2 regions of the Limnohabitans sp. genome follow, and region 2 is predicted to be linked to the other one. Evidence: predicted binding sites of a transcription regulator. Region 2 holds the regulator's gene; the other holds the start of a gene.

Region 1 (9,358 bases), 1.7 Mb from region 2:
GCAGGTCATCCCGTCAATGCCGATGTCATGGGTCTGGGATTTGGTTTTGATCTGTGTCATGGTCGGAGCGGCTCGATGGACTATGCTTTGCAAAGCGCAAACTCTTTTGGCCCAAAGGAAACATCATGAACCAATTTTTCACTGTTGAGGGTATGACTTGTGGTCACTGTGAAAAAGCCGTGACCAAAGCCTTGCTGGCTTTGGATGCCCAAGCCAAAGTTGTGATCGACCGCACTCAAAATCTGGTGCAAGTCGATTCAAAACAAAGCCGCCAAGCCCTGGCCCAAGCGATCGCCGATGAAGGTTATCGTGTGACAACGTGAACTGTTTCACTCTTCTTTACAAATCACTGCAAAGAATGCACTTGCCCTACACATGGGCAGATCAGAATTGTTCATCTCATCAACCCAAGGATGTCTTATGAAATCAATTTGCACCTCTTTCATTGCCGCTTCTTTGTTAGCGGGTCTGTCTGGTCTGGCTATGGCGCAAACCCCAACCGAAGCACTCACCCCGGGGCCTCGCGGCGAACGCATGGAACAAATGCACGCCAAAATGAGCGCTCGCCATGCCAAGCACCTGGCTGAACTCAAAGGCAAACTGAACCTGCAAGCTTCGCAAGATGGCGCCTGGAACAATTTTGCCCAGTCCATGCAAAAGCCTGAACGCATGGCACGCCCCGATCGAGTCAGCATGGAAAAAATGAGCACCCCCGAACGGCTAGAGCGCATGCAAGCCATGAAAGCCGAACGGGATGCACACATGCAAAAACGCATCAATGGCACCAAGGCTTTTTATGCAAGCCTGAGTGCTGAGCAACAACAGATCTTTGATAAAGAAACTGCCCAGGCCATGGGTCGCACGGGTGGCGACATGCACCGCATGCAACACGGTGGTGGACATCACGGCAGGCATTGATCGAGGGTGTACGGCATTTTGTGTAAACGGGGCTGCGATCAGTCATTGGGCATCCTGCCTTCGAACTGAATGGTAAACCGGGTCAATGCGGCTTTCCAATCTCTGAGCGGCATCGTCCACTTCTTGCTGATGTTGTTCAGCGCCAGGTAGAACAATTTCAGCAATGCCTCATCGCTGGGGAACGAGCCCCGGCTCTTGGTCACCTTGCGCAGACTCATGTTCACCGACTCGATGGCGTTGGTCGTGTAAATGATCCGCCGAATCTCTGGAGGATATTCAAAGAACGGCACGATCCGCTCCCAGTTGCTGCACCACGATTTCACAATGGTCGGGTAGTCAGCGCCCCATTTTTCTTCGAATTCCTGCAGCCGCAGCACGGCATCATCCGCAGTTGCGCTGCTGTAGATGGTCTTCAGGTCTGCGGCCACCACTTTGCGCATCTTCCAGCTCACATAGTTCAGGCTGTGGCGCACCATGTGCACCAGACACAGCTGCACCGCCGTTTGCGGATATACAGCCTCTATTGCCTCGGGAAAGCCCTTCAAGCCATCCACGCAGGCGATGAAGATGTCAGCCACGCCCCGGTTCTTGAGCTCCGTGACCACCTGCAGCCAGAACTTGGCCCCTTCGGTCTGGGCAATCCACAGCCCCAGGATTTCCTTCTCGCCCGCCATGTTGATGCCCAAGGCCAGATATACGGCCTTGTTGCGCACCACGCCTGAGTCACGGGTTTTGACGTGGATGCAGTCCAGGTAAACGATCGGGTACAGCGCATCCAGTGGACGCGCCTGCCAAGCCTTGACCTCGTCCATGACGGCATCCGTAACCGATGAGATCAGCGTGGGCGACACCTCGGTGCCATACATTTCCTGGAGATGCCCCTGAATCTCACGTACCGTCATGCCTCGGGCATACAGGGACAAAATCTTGTCATCAAAACCTGTCCAGCGCGTCTGGTGCTTGGGCACGATCTGCGGCTCAAAGCTGGCGTGGCGATCACGGGGGATATCAATGGGCAGCTCGCCAAAGTCGCCTTTGAGGGTCTTTTTGCTTTTGCCGTTGCGGGCATTGCCAGCGGCGTTGGCCACGCTGGCATTCTTGGTGTGACCCAAGTGCTCGGTCATCTCGGCTTCCAAAGCGCGCTCCACAAGGCGCTTGGTCAGCTGCTTGAGCAGGCCGTTCTCGCCGATGAGGTCTTCAGGTTTTTTATAGCCAGCGAGCAGCTGGTCGATCAATTCGTTGCTGACGGTCATGGTTCATCTTTCTGGATGTTCGGCAGTTTCCTGCCATTTGACCGTTTACACAAAATTTAGGACACCCTCCATTGATCAGGTTTTTTCAATCTGCCAAGGGCTGCTTCGGCAGCCTTTTGTGCGTTTGATGCATGTCAATTTTTAAAAATCGTACAGCGTTAAGCTTGTTGCCATGACCTCCAGCGCCTCTCCACCCCCTTCGTCACCCCAAACCCCTCCCGCGCGTCACCGTGTCCGGTTGCGATTGCCCGAGATATTGCCCATCACCTGGCAACACCCTTTTGAATGGTTGTGGTTGGGCCTGAAGGACATTTGGCATTCACCCTGGTTGAGCCTGATGCATGGCCTGGTGTTGGCATTGGGCGGTGGCTTGATCACTTGGCTGGCACACGACAGATTTTGGTTTTTGGCCAGTGCGGTGTCGGGGTTTTTGGTGGTGGCCCCGGTGTTGGCCACCAGTTTGTATGCCATGAGTCGCGCCATTGAGCGCAAAGAGCGCGTTGACCCCGGTTTGCTGTTCAAAACCTGGACACGCTGGCAAACCCAGCGGTTCAATGAACCGACAAGCTATTGGTGTTTGGTTCGTTTTGGTTTGTTGCTGGGCTTTACCGGAACAGGTTGGGTTTTGACTTCTTCCGCCCTGATCACCTTGCTGACACCTGCTCCCATCCACACCCCCACGGATTTCATCCACCATGTCGTGCTCAGCCCAGACCACCATGTGTTTGAGTTGTGGTTGGCTTTGGGAGGGTTGATGGCGGCCCCGGTTTTTGCATCCAGCGTGGTGGCCATGCCTTTGATGTTGGACCGCAAGGTCAACACCTTGCAAGCGGTGCTGATCAGTTGGAAAACGGTGCTGACCCACCCTGTTCCCATGGCTTTATGGGCCTTGCTGATCATGGGGTTCAGCCTTTTGGGTGTGTTGATGCTGTTTGTGGGGTTGGTGTTGATCGTTCCCATGCTGGGCCATGCGTCCTGGCACGCCTACCGAGATTTGGTGGACACCACCTCCCTTCCCGAACGCTTGTCCGGTCAGGATAAGCTGTGATGTGGGGTTTTACCGAAGAACAGTTTGCCTGGTTTGGCCTGACAGTGGGCATAACAGCGTTCATGCTGTACATGCTGTTCATTGTGGTGCAACTGGCCTGGGAATCGAAAGCCGGAAAATTTGGCACTTTTGTTATTTTTACGGGTCTGGCTTTTGGCATGTTGGGTTTTTTGGTCAAAGCCGTGATCCAGTACTGGATTGACAAATAAAGCTTCTAAACAAGTCTGTGGATAAGAAATGCAAAAACCCTAAGTTATCCACAGTTTGATCAATTTTTAAAAAGTTGTTCATTTTGCTGCGACAGCACAAAAGCAGAGTCACACACAAGCTAAAAAGCAGGCCAAGTGCTTGTCATGCAAAGGAAAAACCACCTTGTCCACAACAAAGGGCTGTCCTTACTACTACCACTATTCATTGATATATAGAGAAAGAAAGATAACAAGGCAAGGATGCACTGGTAAGATTTGCCCCTTTCCAACCCCAGCGGCACCATGGCGATTGTTCAAGAAGACGCTTCTTCCAACTGTTACGACATCAAAAGTGCAGATTTGTCCTTGGTGGCCTTGATCCTCAAATCCACCGACATCTCGCTGTTGGTTGCGGCTTTGAAACGGCAAATGGACGCAAGTCCGGGGTTTTTTGAGCAAGATCCTTTGTTGATCGATGTCAGCCAGCTCGAAAGCGAGTTCAAAGCGGCAGATTTGCAAACCTTGATGGAGGTCTTGCGAGAGCATGCATTGGTTCCTCTGGCCATCAAAGGGGCCAAGGATGCATTTTTGGAGCATGCCAAGGGTCTTGGCCTGGTGGATGCTTCCGATGCCCGCATTCGGCGTTCTGTTCAGTTGGCCGAGGTGTCTGCATCCATGGATCATGTTCGACCCGCTGCCTCATCTGTTGCCGTAGAAGCCATGGTGGTCGACAAGCCTTTGCGTTCAGGCCAACAGGTTTATGCCAAGGGGCGAGACTTGATTGTGTTGGCGATGGTCAATGCGGGCGCTGAGGTCATTGCCGATGGGCACATTCATGTGTATGGTTCTTTGCGTGGAAAAGCAATTGCTGGAGCCAGGGGCAATACCCAAGCCAAAATTTTTGCTTTGGTCATGGAACCTGAGCTCATTTCCATTGCCGGTGTTTACCGGACCAGTGAAAATCCCTTGTCCAATGAGGTGTTGGGCAAAACAGCCCAGGTCAGTTTGCAATCGGACCCCGAAGGGGACAAGTTGCTGATCAAGCCTTTGAATCTTTGAATTTTTTCATTTTCATTTTGTCCAAGAAAGTTTATCCATGGCAAAAATCGTTGTTGTGACCTCTGGCAAAGGCGGCGTGGGTAAAACCACGACCAGCGCCAGTTTCGCCACGGGCTTGGCCCTCAAAGGTTTCAAGACTGCTGTCATTGACTTTGATGTGGGCCTGCGCAATCTGGACCTGATCATGGGCTGCGAACGCCGCGTGGTGTATGACCTGATCAACGTGATCCAGGGCGAAGCCAACTTGAACCAAGCCCTCATCAAAGACAAACAATGTGACAACTTGTTTGTGTTGGCGGCTTCTCAAACCCGCGACAAAGATGCCTTGTCTCAAGAAGGCGTTGAAAAGGTTTTGAATGACCTGAGTGGCATGGGTTTCGAGTACATCGTGTGTGACTCGCCTGCCGGCATCGAGACTGGTGCATTGATGGCCATGCACTTTGCCGACGAGGCCTTGGTGGTGACCAACCCGGAAGTGTCTTCGGTGCGTGACTCAGACCGCATCCTGGGCATGTTGGGCAGCAAAACCAAACGTGCGATTGACGGCGCAGACCCGATCAAAGAGCACCTCTTGATCACCCGCTACAACCCCAACCGGGTTGAAGAAGGGCAGATGCTGTCGCTGCAAGACATTCAGGACATCTTGCGCATCAAGTTGTTGGGCGTCATTCCTGAAAGCGAAAATGTGTTGCAAGCTTCCAACCAAGGCACACCTGCGATCCACATGGTCAACAGCGATGTCTCCGAGGCATACAAAGACGTGATCGATCGTTTCTTGGGCGAAGACAAGCCCATGCGTTTCACCGAAGCTGAAAAACCCGGTTTCTTCAAACGTTTGTTTGGAGGCAAGTGAACCATGTCGTTTCTTTCCTTCCTGTTGGGCGAAAAGAAGAAAACTGCCGGCATGGCCAAAGAGCGCCTGCAAATCATCCTGGCACACGAGCGCAGTGGCCGCAATGCCGCTGAGCCCGATTACCTGCCTGATTTGCAGCGTGAACTGGTGGCGGTGATCAGCAAGTACATCAAGATCAACCCCAACGACATCAAAGTCAATTTGGAGCGTCAGGACAACCTTGAGGTGCTGGAAGTCAAAATCGAATTGCCCGACTCACGCTGAGTCCTGTTGTTGCGGCTTTTTTGAGCCGTTACTTGCTTGTCTCTGATGCGGTGTTTCAAAATGCCATGGCCCCTTGATCAGGGCCATGGTTTTTTTATGGTTGGTCCAAAGATGCCCACAAGGAGCGTGCTGCGCGAATATTGCGTTCTTTGACATGCCCATAGCCTTTGATGTTCTCTGGCACCTGGGCCACTTTGACCGCATGGGCATGGGTTTGCTCTGACAGTTGCGTCAAGTTGCGTTCGATGTGTGCCATGTATTCGCGGATCAGGGCGCGTTCGGTCTGCCGTTCTTCGGTTTTGCCAAAAAAATCGAGTTTGGTGCCGCGCAAACCCTTGAGTTTGGCCAAAAGTTTGAAGCCCGTGAGCATGACGGGGCCGAACTTTCTTTTGACCAATTCACCTTGGCTGTTGCGTTTGGACCAAAGCGGCGGGGCCAAGTGGTAGTGCACCTTGAAGTCGCCCTCAAAACTGTTTTGAAGACGTTCCATGAAACCCGTTTGTGTGTGCAAACGGGCCACTTCGTATTCGTCTTTGTAGGCCATCAGGCGGTACAGTTGACGCGCCACCGTTTCGCTCAAGAGTGTTTTACCCAAAGGCGCTTCGGTGGTTTGCACACGGCCCACGATGCTTTGGTAAAGCTGGGCATAAGCCGCGTCTTGGTAATCGGTCAGTCGTGCCATGCGGTCAGCGATCAGGTCGTCCAAAGATTCACGTTTTTTGAACTGGATCACTTGCACGGGCTGCAGGGTTTGCATCAGTGCGTCGATTTGATGCGCTGCGTGACGGCCCCACTCGAAAGCGGCCAAGTTGTTTTTGACCTGCACATCATTGAGCTCAATGGCCCGCACCAAAGACTCGCGATGCAAGGGCACCCAGCCCATTTGCCAGGCGTAGCCCAGCAGCATCGGGTTCACATAAATGGTGTCGCCCATGAGTTGTTTGGCCAGGGCATCGGCATCAAAAGCGCCAACGCCCGACACACCAACTTGCGCCGTAATTTCGGCCACACATTGGTCAACCGGGTTTTGCCAATTGCCATTTTTCACAAAAGCAGCGGTGGGTGTGCTGTTGCTGTTCAGGGCCACATGGGTGCGACCTGCACGCATGCGCACCGTGGTTTCTTTGGAAGCACTGACGATGGGGTCGCAACCAATGATCAGGTCGGCAGCAGCCATGCTGACGCGTGTGGTTCGGATCTCATCTTGGGTGTTGGCCACCAAGATGTGGCTCCAAGTGGCGCCGCCTTTTTGGGCCAGACCTGCCGAGTCTTGGGTGACGATGCCTTTGCCCTCTATGTGCGCGGCCATGCCGAGCAGCTGGCCAATGGTGATGACACCTGTGCCCCCCACGCCCGCCACCACCATGCCCCACGGCTGGTCGATGAGGGGCAGTTTGGGCTCGGGCAATGCACCCAACGCGGCAGGGTCTGGGGCTGCACGGGTCGCGGTGGCTTTCTTTTTGAAGGTGCCGCCTTCCACCGTGACAAAGCTCGGGCAAAAGCCCTTGAGGCAACTGGTGTCCTTGTTGCAGGTGCTTTGGTTGATGGTGCGTTTGCGCCCCAAAGGCGTTTCAAGCGGTTCGACCGACAGGCAGTTGGACTGCACGCCACAGTCGCCGCACCCCTCACACACCTCTTCGTTGATCATCACCCGAACAGCAGGGTCGACCAGGGTGCCGCGCTTGCGGCGGCGGCGTTTTTCAGTGGCGCAGGTTTGGTCATAAATGATGATGGTGGTGCCTTTGATCTCGCGCATTTCGCGCTGAATGCGGTCAAGTTCGTCGCGGTGGAACACGCGCACACCTTCGACCAAAGCCACGCCATCGTATTTATCGGGTTCGTCAGTGACCACCACAATGCGTTGCGCACCTTCGGCTTTCATGCTCATGGCGATTTGCACCACGCTGTGGCCTTCGGCTCGTTCACCGACGGGCTGCCCCCCGGTCATGGCGACGGCGTCGTTGTACAAAATTTTGTAAGTGATGTTCACACCCGAAGCCACGCTCTGGCGCACCGCCAAAATACCACTGTGAAAGTAAGTGCCGTCGCCGATGTTGGCAAAGATGTGTTGGTCGGTGCAGAAGGGTTGTTGGCCGCTCCATGGCACACCTTCGCCGCCCATCTGGGTGAAGCCATCGGTGCTGCGGTCCATCCAGATGGTCATGAAGTGGCAGCCGATGCCCGCCATGGCGCGTGAGCCTTCGGGCACCTTGGTGGACGTGTTGTGTGGGCAGCCCGAACAAAACCAGGGCTGGCGTTCTGCTACCGCCCCAGGGGACCGGGTCTTCATCAGCGCGTCTTTGCCCTCCAGGATGGCCAAGTGTGCGTCGATGCGTGCGGTGGCGTCGGCGTCGATGCCTAGCTTTTTCAGGCGCTTGGCGATGGCGCGGGCGATGATGGCGGGCGTCAGGTCTGCGTTGGCACGCAGCAAGGTGCGCTCGGTCGGGTTGGGAATGGACCATTCGCCGCCCGAGGTGTCGCCATCGGCTTCGTCGAATTTGCCCACGATGGTGGGGCGCACATCGTCGCGCCAGTTGTACAGCTCTTCCTTGAGTTGGTATTCGATGACTTGGCGTTTTTCTTCCACCACCAAAATCTCGCGCAGACCGGTGGCAAATTCGCGGGTGGTGTGTGATTCGAGGGGCCAGACCACGCCCACTTTGTGCACCCGGATGCCCAAGCGCTGACAGGTGGCGTCATCCAGTCCCAGATCGAGCAGGGCCTGGCGTGTGTCGTTGAAAGCTTTGCCACTGGCAATCAGGCCGAACCGATCGTTGGGGCCTTGAATGACGTTGTGGTTGAGTTTGTTGGCGCGGATGTAGGCCAGGGCGGCGTACCATTTGTAATCAAACAGTCGCGCTTCTTGCTCCAGTGCGGTGTCGGGCCAGCGGATGTGCACGCCGCCAGGCGGCATCACGAATTCGGGCAGCACGATCTGCACACGCTCGGGGTCGATGTGGGCGGTGGCACTGGACTCGACGATTTCCTGAATTGTTTTCATGCCCGACCAAATGCCGGCAAAGCGGCTCAGCGCAATGGCGTGCAGACCTTGGTCGAGGATGTCTTGCACACTGGCCGGGAAAAACACGGGCAGGCCGCAGGCCTTGAAGATGTGGTCGCTCTGGTGGGCGGCGGTGGAGCTTTTCGCCACATGGTCATCGCCCGCCACGGCCAGCACGCCGCCCCAAGGCGTGGTGCCGGCCATGTTGGCGTGTTTGAACACGTCTGAGCAGCGGTCCACGCCGGGGCCTTTGCCGTACCAGATGCCGAACACGCCGTCGAACTTGTGGGTGCCCGGGGGCGCAAAACCCAGTTGTTGTGTGCCCCACAAGGCGGTGGCAGCCAGCTCTTCGTTCACGCCAGGCTGGAACACGATGTGCTGGGCCTTCAGGTGGTCTTTGGCTTTCCACAGTGACTGGTCGTAGCTGCCCAAGGGCGAGCCCCGGTAACCGCTGATGAAGCCCGCCGTGTTTTTGCCTTGCAGCGCGTCGCGTTGGCGCTGCAGCATGGGCAGCTTGACCAGGGCCTGCACGCCACTCATGAAAGCGCGGCCGACATCGAGGCTGTATTTGTCGTCCAGCGTCACCGTCTCAAGGGCCTGGCGAATCGAATCGGGCAAGGGGGCGTTCATGTTCTGTCCTGCATCTGAATGTGAAATCACAGTGTAGGCCGATGCCCTGGACAAGTGCTTGCTTTAGGGGGCAGGATTTGCCCTATGATTTGAAAGAACCTTGCTCAAAAGGAGATATTTTGGAAACACTGGATAAATTTGACT
Region 2 (9,358 bases):
GCCGTCAGCACGTTCACGCGATGCACCCAGACTGTAGCCCCAGGCTCCGCTGCGACCTGAAAGGCTGACGCCAAGCTGGCCTTGCCCGTCGCTACCCAAACCAGCCGTTACGGACCTTTGTAATCCGTCTACAGGTTCACGAGTAAAAATTTGAATGACTCCGCCAACGGCATCAGGTCCGTACAGAGCGGCTGCAGCCCCACGCAGCACTTCCACTCGCTCGATGCGCCCTAGTGGCAAGTTTTCAAGTGAAAATGAACCCAAGGTGGCCGAACCCACCCGGACACCGTTGACCAACAAAATGGCTTGCGAAGCAGAGGCACCTCTAAGCGACACACTGGTAGAAGAACGATAACTACCATTGGTTACGAGTTGAACCCCAGACAAACTTGCCAACACGTCACCTAAAGATTGAAGTCCAGCGTTTTGTAGTGTCTCGCGGTCGATGATCGAGACATCCGCCAGAACGTCGGACAAGGATTGGGGCATTCGACTGGCAGTGATCACCACAGGATTTACATCGGAAACTTGTGCGTTTGCGGAGGACGCCAAAATGACATGAAGGACAGATAAAAAAGTCACGGCAACGGCCGCTCGAATGGAACGATTTTTCATTTGAAACTAACAAGTCAAACGCCCTCACCGCCTTCCCCGACAGTGCATGGGCTTTACAACCTGTCTTGCGACAGGTCACCTTGTTGGCCGGTATCCGGGCTGGCAGAGCGACCTTCATCACCTTCCCAGCCGCCTGTTTCAGGGCGACCAGTGGTTTGAGATGAAAGCGGGGTTTTCAAATGATTGAAAACCCGTCTGCTTACCGTTGCGGGGGCAGCGCAGGTTAGGTGGGCCATGATGGCTTGTCCCTCCTGCTTCCCGTTTAACTGCGGGCCGTGAACCGGCATCGCGAGCACCAACAAACAGTGATTCTAGTTGCAAAGCTGTCATCCAACCTACAAATTCCTTGAGCGGCAAGGCGCACGTTCTACAATGAGGGCCTTACCTTCAGAGTCTGCCATGGCCCACTCCAACACCATCGATCAAATTGCCGAACGCGTGGATCACCTGTTGCTGCGTCACGAAGAGCTTCAGAGAACCAATGCTTTGTTGACTCAGCAAGTGCAGTCCCTGACTTCAGAGCGCGATCAACTCAAATCCCGCTTGTCGGCGGCCAGGGCCCGGGTCGACGCCCTGATCGAACGCCTGCCTGCCTCTGCCACCACCTCGCCACAGGCCTCCACATGAGCAACAAACAATTGGATGTCCAGATCATGGGCCAAAGCTACATCCTGGGTTGCCCCGTGGGGGGCGAGGAAGGGTTGCTGTCTGCGGTACGCAAAGTCGATGCGGCGATGTGCAAAATTCGTGATGCCGGAAAAATCAAGGCGCGCGATCGCATTGCGGTTCTGGCTGCCCTGAACCTGGCTTTCGAACAACTGGATACCCCCCCTGACACTGCAGGCAGTGCCAGCTCTGCTCCTGCTCCCGGCAATGATCTCTCGCCGGACTCGCAGGCACGTTTGCAAGGACTGCTTGAGCGCCTGGACCGGGTCATCAAGCAGGATGGCCAACTGCTTTGAGCGATGCGCCCTGGCCAGGCGGACCATCTGCCTGTCAACCCCTGGCTCAAAGTCCTACAATGGGGTCGTCTGCAGTGCATGCCGGGCTTTATATTTCCTTGAACCAATGCTCCTAGAGCCCGGGCTTGGTACATTGGCTGGTGAGCGTGATCATCTCGCGTCAGATGAACCCAACGCCAGTCTGCCCTCGCCCACCTGAACCCCGGTTCAGGATGCCGGTCCGGTGGCACTTGCAGACACCTTTTCCAGATACCCCCTCTTTTCTGATTTCCCATGAACTTTGAACCCCTGTTGCTGGTCGAGTTGGCTGTTCTGGGCCTTTTCACAGGCTTTTTGGCGGGCCTGCTGGGCATTGGGGGGGGCATGATCATGGTGCCATTTCTCACGTACTTTTTGGGCGCACGCGGTGTCAGTGCTGATCTGGCGGTAAAAATGGCCATTGCCACCTCCATGGCCACCATCATCTTTACCTCGGTGTCCAGCGTGCGTGCCCATCACCAGAAAAAGGCTGTGCGATGGGATTTGGTCAAAGGTTTGGCACCGGGCATCGTCATCGGCAGTTTGCTGGGCAGTTTGACGATTTTTTCCTTTGTCAAAGGCAGCTACCTTGCCTTGTTCTTCGCTTTGTTTGTGGGGTTTTCGGCGACACAAATGTTTCTCGACAAAAAACCTGCCCCTTCACGTCAGGTGCCAGGCTTGCAAGGCCTGATGGGAGCTGGTGGCCTGATTGGTCTGCTTTCGGGCTTGGTCGGTGCTGGTGGGGGCTTCATCAGTGTGCCCTTCATGACTTGGTGCAACGTGGCCATTCATCATGCGGTGGCCACGAGTGCGGCCTTGGGCTTTCCGATTGCCCTGGCCAACGTCGTCGGTTACATCTTCAGTGGTCAGGGCGTGCAAAACCTGCCCGCTGACAGCTTTGGCTACTTGTGGCTTCCTGCTTTGGTGGTGATTGCCATTTGCAGTGTTTTGATGGCTCCGGTCGGCGCCGCAACTGCACACAAACTGCCGGTCAAACAACTCAAGCGCATTTTCGCCAGTGTGCTCTACTTGTTGGCTGCTTATATGTTTTACAAAGGCTTTTCCGCTTGAGTCATCCAGCCACTGCAGGTGCCAGCGCCACCTGAATGGGCAGTCAGACCACAGAATTTGACAGGGGCGTGATGCACCATGGGGCCTGATCATGCACCAGACCCCTCCACAAAGCCCAGCCCGATACGGCCGCCAGGGCCAGGCCTGCGACACGCATGCCCCAGGAGCCATCGCCCACCGACTGTAAGCGCAAAAACAACCACGGACCCGCCCACAAACTGAGGCTGCTGCCCAGCGCAAATAAGGCCATGGTGCCTGCACCTGCCAAGGGCTGACTGGTCAATGCCGCCACCATCAAAGCAGAATACAACAGACCACAAGGCATCAAGGCCCACAAACCGCCCACCATCCAGGGAGCCGCGCGGCCCCAACGGGTATTGAAACGGCGCACACGGGTCCACAGGCTGCGTGCCCCCTCGTCTAGCCAAAGCGGCTGACGAGCCTGCACCATCAGCAACAAGCCCAGCACCAGGGCAGCCACATGCAACAGTGTCCAGACGGGTCGAATGGCCGCTGACTGCGTCGTCAACCAACCCAAACCCTGGACGCTGGCGGCAGTTAAAGCACCCAACAACGAGTAGCCGCCCAAGCGTCCCAGGTGGAAGGCCAGCAACGCCTGACCCCGGCGCTCACCGGCCACCTGGCCCAGGCCCGCACAGGCTGCTCCACACATGGCCACGCAGTGTGGGCCGCCCAGCAGCCCCATCATCAAGGCCGTGATGGCCAAAGAGCTTTGCATCGCGTATCTGCTTCCAGGTCCTACAGCCTCATTGACTGCGAAGCAGAAGAGGCAGGCAAACCGCTTTGGTTCTTGCAGCAAAAGTGGCCACGGTCGGCCTGGGGACTTCGGTCAGTGTCAGGGCAAGAAGTGTCATGAGGTCATGGCACGTCGACATGCACCCACCATTCAGGTTTGAAGAAGGACATGTATCAACCTTGGATAAAAAAAATGTTCCAAACAATGACACCACTTTGACCGATTGTTTTTTTCCATGCATTGACTGAGGTCAAAATTTTTACCTGTTTTTGATGAATTCGAGCATCAAAAGGGTATCGCCGCCACTCCATTGGAATTTTGGGTTTAAGCTCAAGGCTTGATCTAAGGCAAATCCATCGCCCAACCATGAGATAAACCATGAATCCCCAAGCCATCAAAGTCGCCTGCTCCAATTGCAACTTGCGGGAGTTGTGCATGCCCATGGGCTTGAACGACCAGGACCTGAACCGCCTGGACGACCTGGTGGCCGTGCGTCGCAAAGTCAAGCGGGGCACTGCATTGTTCACCAACGGCGAAAAGTTCACCTCTCTGTATGCCATCCGTACCGGCTTTTTCAAGACTTGCCTGGCGACCGAAGACGGGCGCGACCAGGTCACAGGCTTTCAGATGGCAGGCGAGATCATTGGCCTGGACGGCATCGTGAACGACCAACACAGCTGCGATGCGGTGGCCCTGGAAGATGCCGAAGTGTGTGTCATGCCTTTTGACCGAATTGAGGAAATCTCACGCGAAGTCACTGCTTTACAACACCACGTGCACAAAATCATGAGCCGCGAGATCGTGCGCGAGCACGGCGTGATGCTGCTGCTGGGCAGCATGCGGGCCGAAGAGCGTCTGGCCGCCTTTTTGCTGAACCTGGTGCAGCGCCTGCATGCGCGCGGGTTTTCGCAGTCCGAGCTGGTCTTGCGCATGACGCGCGAGGAGATCGGCAGTTACCTGGGCCTCAAGCTCGAAACCGTCAGCCGAACCTTTTCCAAATTCGTGGAAGAGGGCACCGTGGAAGTCAAACAGCGGCATGTTCGCATCCTGGATGCCGAGGCCTTGCAGCGTATGGTGAACAACAACCAATGCCATTGATGCCACGCCGGGCATCTGAGGCCATCCGCCCTGTCAACGTCCTGACTTCTCCGAACACACCTCACCCAGCCCATTCACCTGCGCACAATCGACCGGCCGACCACTGCCCGTGATGGGGTGCATCTGGGTTGCGCCGGGCAACTCGCCGGTAGCGGCATGGTTTCGCCCCTGCATGGCTGGCGCATGGGTGATGCCCTGTCTCTCTTGCACGGCGGTGCGCGGCGTCACTTGCAGCACAGGGTCAGGGTTGGCCAAGGCAATGTAGAACGTGATGAAACCCGCCACCACCACTACAGCAGGACCGGCCAGCACCATCCACACCAAACCAAAGCGCCACCAGGCTTGTTCTGTCGAAGCAGGTTTCATGGCTTTGTTCATGGAAATCTTTCTGCAAGGAGATGCCTCAACGGGGCATCAGGAATATGGTTTTTTCTGTCAACTGCCCCAAGGACCGACCCGAAGGATCGGCAGCATCGATTTTGAAATCGATCGGGTGCGAGCCTGCGGTGACAGCATCGTACGGCACCTGCAACTGCACGGATACCCAACGCGACTCGGTGGCAGCCACCTGCACCTCGGACTCTCCCGCCAGTCGCAGGCCGGGTAAGCCATGTGCCTGCAACTTGAATGTCAAAACTTGTTCAGCTGCGTTCATGATTTGCAGTCGGTACACGTTTTCAATCTGGCCACCCGCCACGATGCGGGCCAAAGTGGCTCGGTCACGCTCAATGTCCACCTTGAAAGGCGTGCGCAGCCACAAAGAGACACCGACACCCAAAATGATGGTCGACAGCACTGCGGTGTAGATCAGCACACGGGGTCGGAAAATTCGTCGCAAGGTTTGAGCCCTTGTCCAGCCATTGTCTAAGGCATTTTGCGTTGAGAACTTGACCAGCCCCCGCGCATAACCGACCTTGTCCATCACCGTATCGCACACATCGGCGCAGGCCCCGCAACCAATGCACTCGTATTGCAGGCCCCGGCGGATGTCGATGCCCGTGGGGCAGACCTGTACGCACAAGGTGCAGTCCACGCAAGCCCCAAGACCCAAGGCTTGGGGGTCAGCTTTTTTGGAGCGGGCACCTCTGGGCTCTCCTCGCGCCTCGTCGTAGGTGACGATCAGCGTGTCCTTGTCGAACATGGCGCTTTGAAAGCGCGCATAGGGACACATGTATTTGCACACCTGCTCGCGCATGAAACCCGCGTTGCCATAAGTAGCCAAGCTGTAGAACAGGATCCAGAACACCTCCCACGGGCCAAAACCGAGTGACAGGATCGACGCCGTCAGCTCGCGGATGGGGGTGAAGTAGCCCACAAAGCTGAAACCCGTCCACAGAGAAAGCACGATCCAGGCCAATTGCTTGCCGGTTTTGCGTGCGAACTTGTTCAGGCTCGGGGGGGCGGCATCCAGCCGCAAACGGGACGATCGGTCACCCTCAAATTGGCGCTCGATCCAGATGAAAATTTCACTGTAAACCGTTTGAGGGCAAGCAAAACCACACCACAACCGCCCCGCCACCGCCGTGAACAAAAAAAGGGATAAGGCCGAGATGACCAGCAAACCCGTCAGGTAAATGAAGTCTTGCGGGTACAGCACCAGACCGAAAATATAAAAACGCCGCGCACCCAAATCAAACAACACCGCCTGGCGCTGCCCCCATTCGACCCATGGCAGGCCATAAAAGACCAGTTGCGTGATGGCTACCATGAACCAACGCCATTGGGCAAACACGCCCTGCACACTGCGTGGATAGACTTTCTGGTGCGCTTGGTAAAGTGACACCATCTCCCCTTCGCCCTCGGCGGGCACAGGGGTGATCGGAATCACTGGATGGGGGGGCTGCTGTTGCGGAGTCGACATCACTTGGCTGCGCTGACCACTGCCCTGTTGGACAGACCCCAGACATAGGAAGCGAGCACGTGGATTTGCGCTGCAGTCAGCTTGTCGCCTTGCGCGGGCATCTGGTTAACCTTGCCATTGTTGATGATGCTGACAATGGCACTCTCCCCCCAGCCGTGCAACCAAATGTCGTCGGTCAGGTTGGGGGCACCCATCGCATGGTTGCCCTTGGCATCCATGCCGTGACAGGCAGCGCAGGTGCCGTACTTCGATTTACCAAGGGCAGCACGCACAGAGTCGTGCGGGCTCTTGGACAAGCTCAACACATAGTGCGCTAAGTTGCGCACATCTTCAGGCGTGCCAACCGCTGCAGCCATGGGGGGCATATTGCCCGCACGCCCTTGCACCAAACTGGTTTTGATCGCGTCGGGTGTGCCGCCATAGAGCCAATCGGCGTCGGCCAGGTTGGGAAAACCTTTGCTGCCGCGCGCGTCAGAGCCATGGCACTGTGCACAGTTGTTCATGAACAAGCGATCACCAATGACCAAAGCCTGAGGATCTTTGGACACGTCTTCCGGCGGCATACCCTGAAACTTGGCATACAAAGGGGCCACTTCGGCGTTGCCTTTGGCCACTTCGGTTTCGTACTGACTCGCCGAGGACCAGCCAAACTTTCCTGCCAGGCTGCCGGCACCCGGGTACATCGCCAGGTAAATCAAGCCAAAAAGGATGGTGATGACGAACAATCCTACCCACCAGCGGGGCAGCGGGTTGTTCATTTCCCGCAGATCACCGTCCCAGACATGGCCGGTGGTGTGGTCGTTGGCGGTCATAGCCCTGGCCTTGCCGCTGAACCAGAGCAAAAGCAGGCAGGCGATGATGCTGACCAGCGTCAGGCCTGCCACGTACCAGTGCCAGAAATTGCTGATGAAGTCACTCATGGGGGTTCCTTGGTATCTCTTTCGGTTGCACAGGACAGCTCAATCGTCCTGACTGAAGGGCAAGTTCGCCGCTTCGTCGAAGCTGGCCTGATTTCGCCGAGACCAGGCCCACACCACGATGCCGATGAAGGCGGCAAAGGCGAGCAAGGTCACGATGGAGCGCAATGTGTTGATGTCCATGACCGTTCCTTATTTGCGATGGGTGCCCAGCACCTGGAGGTAGGCGACTACAGCATCCAGCTCGGTCTTGTCTTTCAGCTCGCCAGGTGCCCTGGCGATTTCTTCATTGCTGTAAGGAGCGCCCAAAGTGCGCAAGCCTTTCATGTGCGCTTGGATGGAGGCCGCGTTGGCGGGTGTTTTTTCCAGCCAGGGGTAAGCGGGCATGTTGGACTCGGGCACCAAATCACGCGGGTTGATCAGGTGGATGCGGTGCCACTCGTCGCTGTAGCGGCCACCCACGCGGGCCAAATCGGGGCCGGTGCGCTTGGAGCCCCACTGGAAAGGGCGGTCATAGACAAACTCACCAGCCAGTGAATAGGAACCGTAACGCAGGGTTTCGGCACGAAACGGTCGGATCATTTGCGAGTGACAGTTGTAGCACCCCTCACGCAGATACACATCCCGCCCTGCCACTTGCAGTGCGGTGTAGGGCTTGAGGCCAGGCACCGGCTCGGTGGTGGACTTCTGAAAGAACAAAGGCAGGATTTCGACCATGCCGCCGACCAGAAGCACCACCAGGATCAATACGATCATCAGGAAGTTGTTGGTCTCGACCTTTTCGTGTGACAAACCGCCTGTTTTTGGGTTTTCAGCCATTTTTTCTCCTCAGGCGTGGGCTGCTGCAAGTGTGGGGATTCGGACTTCAACCGAACGGCCTTGGGTCACGGTCTTGATGGTGTTCCAAAGCATGATGAGCATGCCCCCGAAGTACAGCAAACCACCCAGCAAACGCAGCACATAGAACGGGTAAGTGGCTTTGACCGATTCCACAAAGGTGTAGGTCAAGGTGCCGTCGGCGTTGATGGCGCGCCACATCAACCCCTGCATCACCCCGGCAATCCACATGGCGGCGATGTAGATCACGATGCCGATGGTGGCGATCCAGAAGTGAACCTCAATGGCTTTGACGCTGTACATCTGCTTTTGGCCAAACAGGCGGGGAATCAGGTAGTACATGGAACCCATGGTCACCAGCCCCACCCAGCCCAAAGCACCCGAGTGCACATGGCCCACGGTCCAGTCGGTGTAGTGGCTCAGAGCGTTGACAGTCTTGATGGACATCATCGGCCCCTCAAAAGTCGACATGCCGTAAAAGGAAAGTGACACGATCAAAAAGCGCAGGATCGGGTCGTCGCGCAATTTGTGCCAAGCGCCCGACAAGGTCATGATGCCGTTGATCATGCCGCCCCAACTTGGCGCCAACAAGATCAAGGAAAAGACCATGCCAATCGACTGGGTCCAGTCTGGCAAGGCGGTGTAGTGCAGGTGGTGAGGACCGGCCCACATGTAGGTGAAGATCAGCGCCCAAAAGTGCACGATCGACAGGCGGTACGAATACACAGGGCGCTCGGCCTGTTTGGGGATGAAGTAATACATCATGCCCAGAAAACCTGCCGTCAAAAAGAAACCCACCGCGTTGTGGCCATACCACCACTGCACCATGGCGTCCTGCACTCCGGCATAGGCAGAATAGGACTTCATCAGTCCAACGGGCAAGGCTGCGCTGTTGACGACATGCAGCAAGGCCACAGCAATGATGAAGGCGCCAAAAAACCAGTTGGCCACATAAATGTGACGGACCTTGCGGGTGCCTACGGTGCCAAAAAACACCACGGCAAATGCCACCCAGACCAAGGTGATCAGGATGTCTATCGGCCACTCGAGTTCGGCGTACTCCTTGCCGCTGGTGTAACCCAAAGGCAAGGAGATGGCCGCCAGCAAGATGACCAACTGCCAACCCCAAAAGGTGAAAGCAGCCAATTTGTCGTTGAACAAACGCACGTTGCAGGTGCGCTGCACGACGTAATAAGCGGCAGCGAACAAACCGCAACCCCCG

Evidence for each region. The regulator FNR, encoded in region 2, switches genes on or off when oxygen is low (the NO sensors DNR and NnrR bind a similar motif). The targets are predictions, from matches to a motif close to TTGATNNNNATCAA.
Region 1: the regulator FNR is predicted to act here: its motif matches at 2,296-2,309, upstream of HEQ17_RS13545 (DUF2189 domain-containing protein).

What each region holds. Positions count from the first base shown of each region.
Region 1 is NZ_JAAVVW010000003.1:2,117,567-2,126,924, forward strand. Features, by position in the region: gene HEQ17_RS13525 (cation-translocating P-type ATPase) at 1-60, opposite strand, end outside; gene HEQ17_RS13530 (cation transporter) at 126-323, shown strand; gene HEQ17_RS13535 (Spy/CpxP family protein refolding chaperone) at 421-918, shown strand; gene HEQ17_RS13540 (IS256 family transposase) at 957-2,171, opposite strand; gene HEQ17_RS13545 (DUF2189 domain-containing protein) at 2,344-3,219, shown strand; gene HEQ17_RS13550 (DUF2788 domain-containing protein) at 3,219-3,428, shown strand; gene minC (septum site-determining protein MinC) at 3,711-4,466, shown strand; gene minD (septum site-determining protein MinD) at 4,504-5,319, shown strand; gene minE (cell division topological specificity factor MinE) at 5,323-5,583, shown strand; gene HEQ17_RS13570 (indolepyruvate ferredoxin oxidoreductase family protein) at 5,678-9,214, opposite strand; gene HEQ17_RS13575 (Lrp/AsnC family transcriptional regulator) at 9,334-9,358, shown strand, end outside.
Region 2 is NZ_JAAVVW010000003.1:420,576-429,933, reverse strand. Features, by position in the region: gene HEQ17_RS05135 (TonB-dependent siderophore receptor) at 1-615, opposite strand, end outside; cobalamin riboswitch at 683-930, opposite strand; gene HEQ17_RS05130 (DUF904 domain-containing protein) at 1,015-1,242, shown strand; gene HEQ17_RS05125 (cell division protein ZapA) at 1,239-1,577, shown strand; gene HEQ17_RS05120 (sulfite exporter TauE/SafE family protein) at 1,851-2,666, shown strand; gene HEQ17_RS05115 (sulfite exporter TauE/SafE family protein) at 2,710-3,405, opposite strand; gene fnr (fumarate/nitrate reduction transcriptional regulator Fnr) at 3,802-4,521, shown strand; gene HEQ17_RS05105 (nitrogen fixation protein FixH) at 4,555-4,899, opposite strand; gene ccoG (cytochrome c oxidase accessory protein CcoG) at 4,925-6,382, opposite strand; gene ccoP (cytochrome-c oxidase, cbb3-type subunit III) at 6,382-7,302, opposite strand; gene HEQ17_RS05090 (cbb3-type cytochrome c oxidase subunit 3) at 7,342-7,482, opposite strand; gene ccoO (cytochrome-c oxidase, cbb3-type subunit II) at 7,492-8,118, opposite strand; gene ccoN (cytochrome-c oxidase, cbb3-type subunit I) at 8,128-9,358, opposite strand, start outside.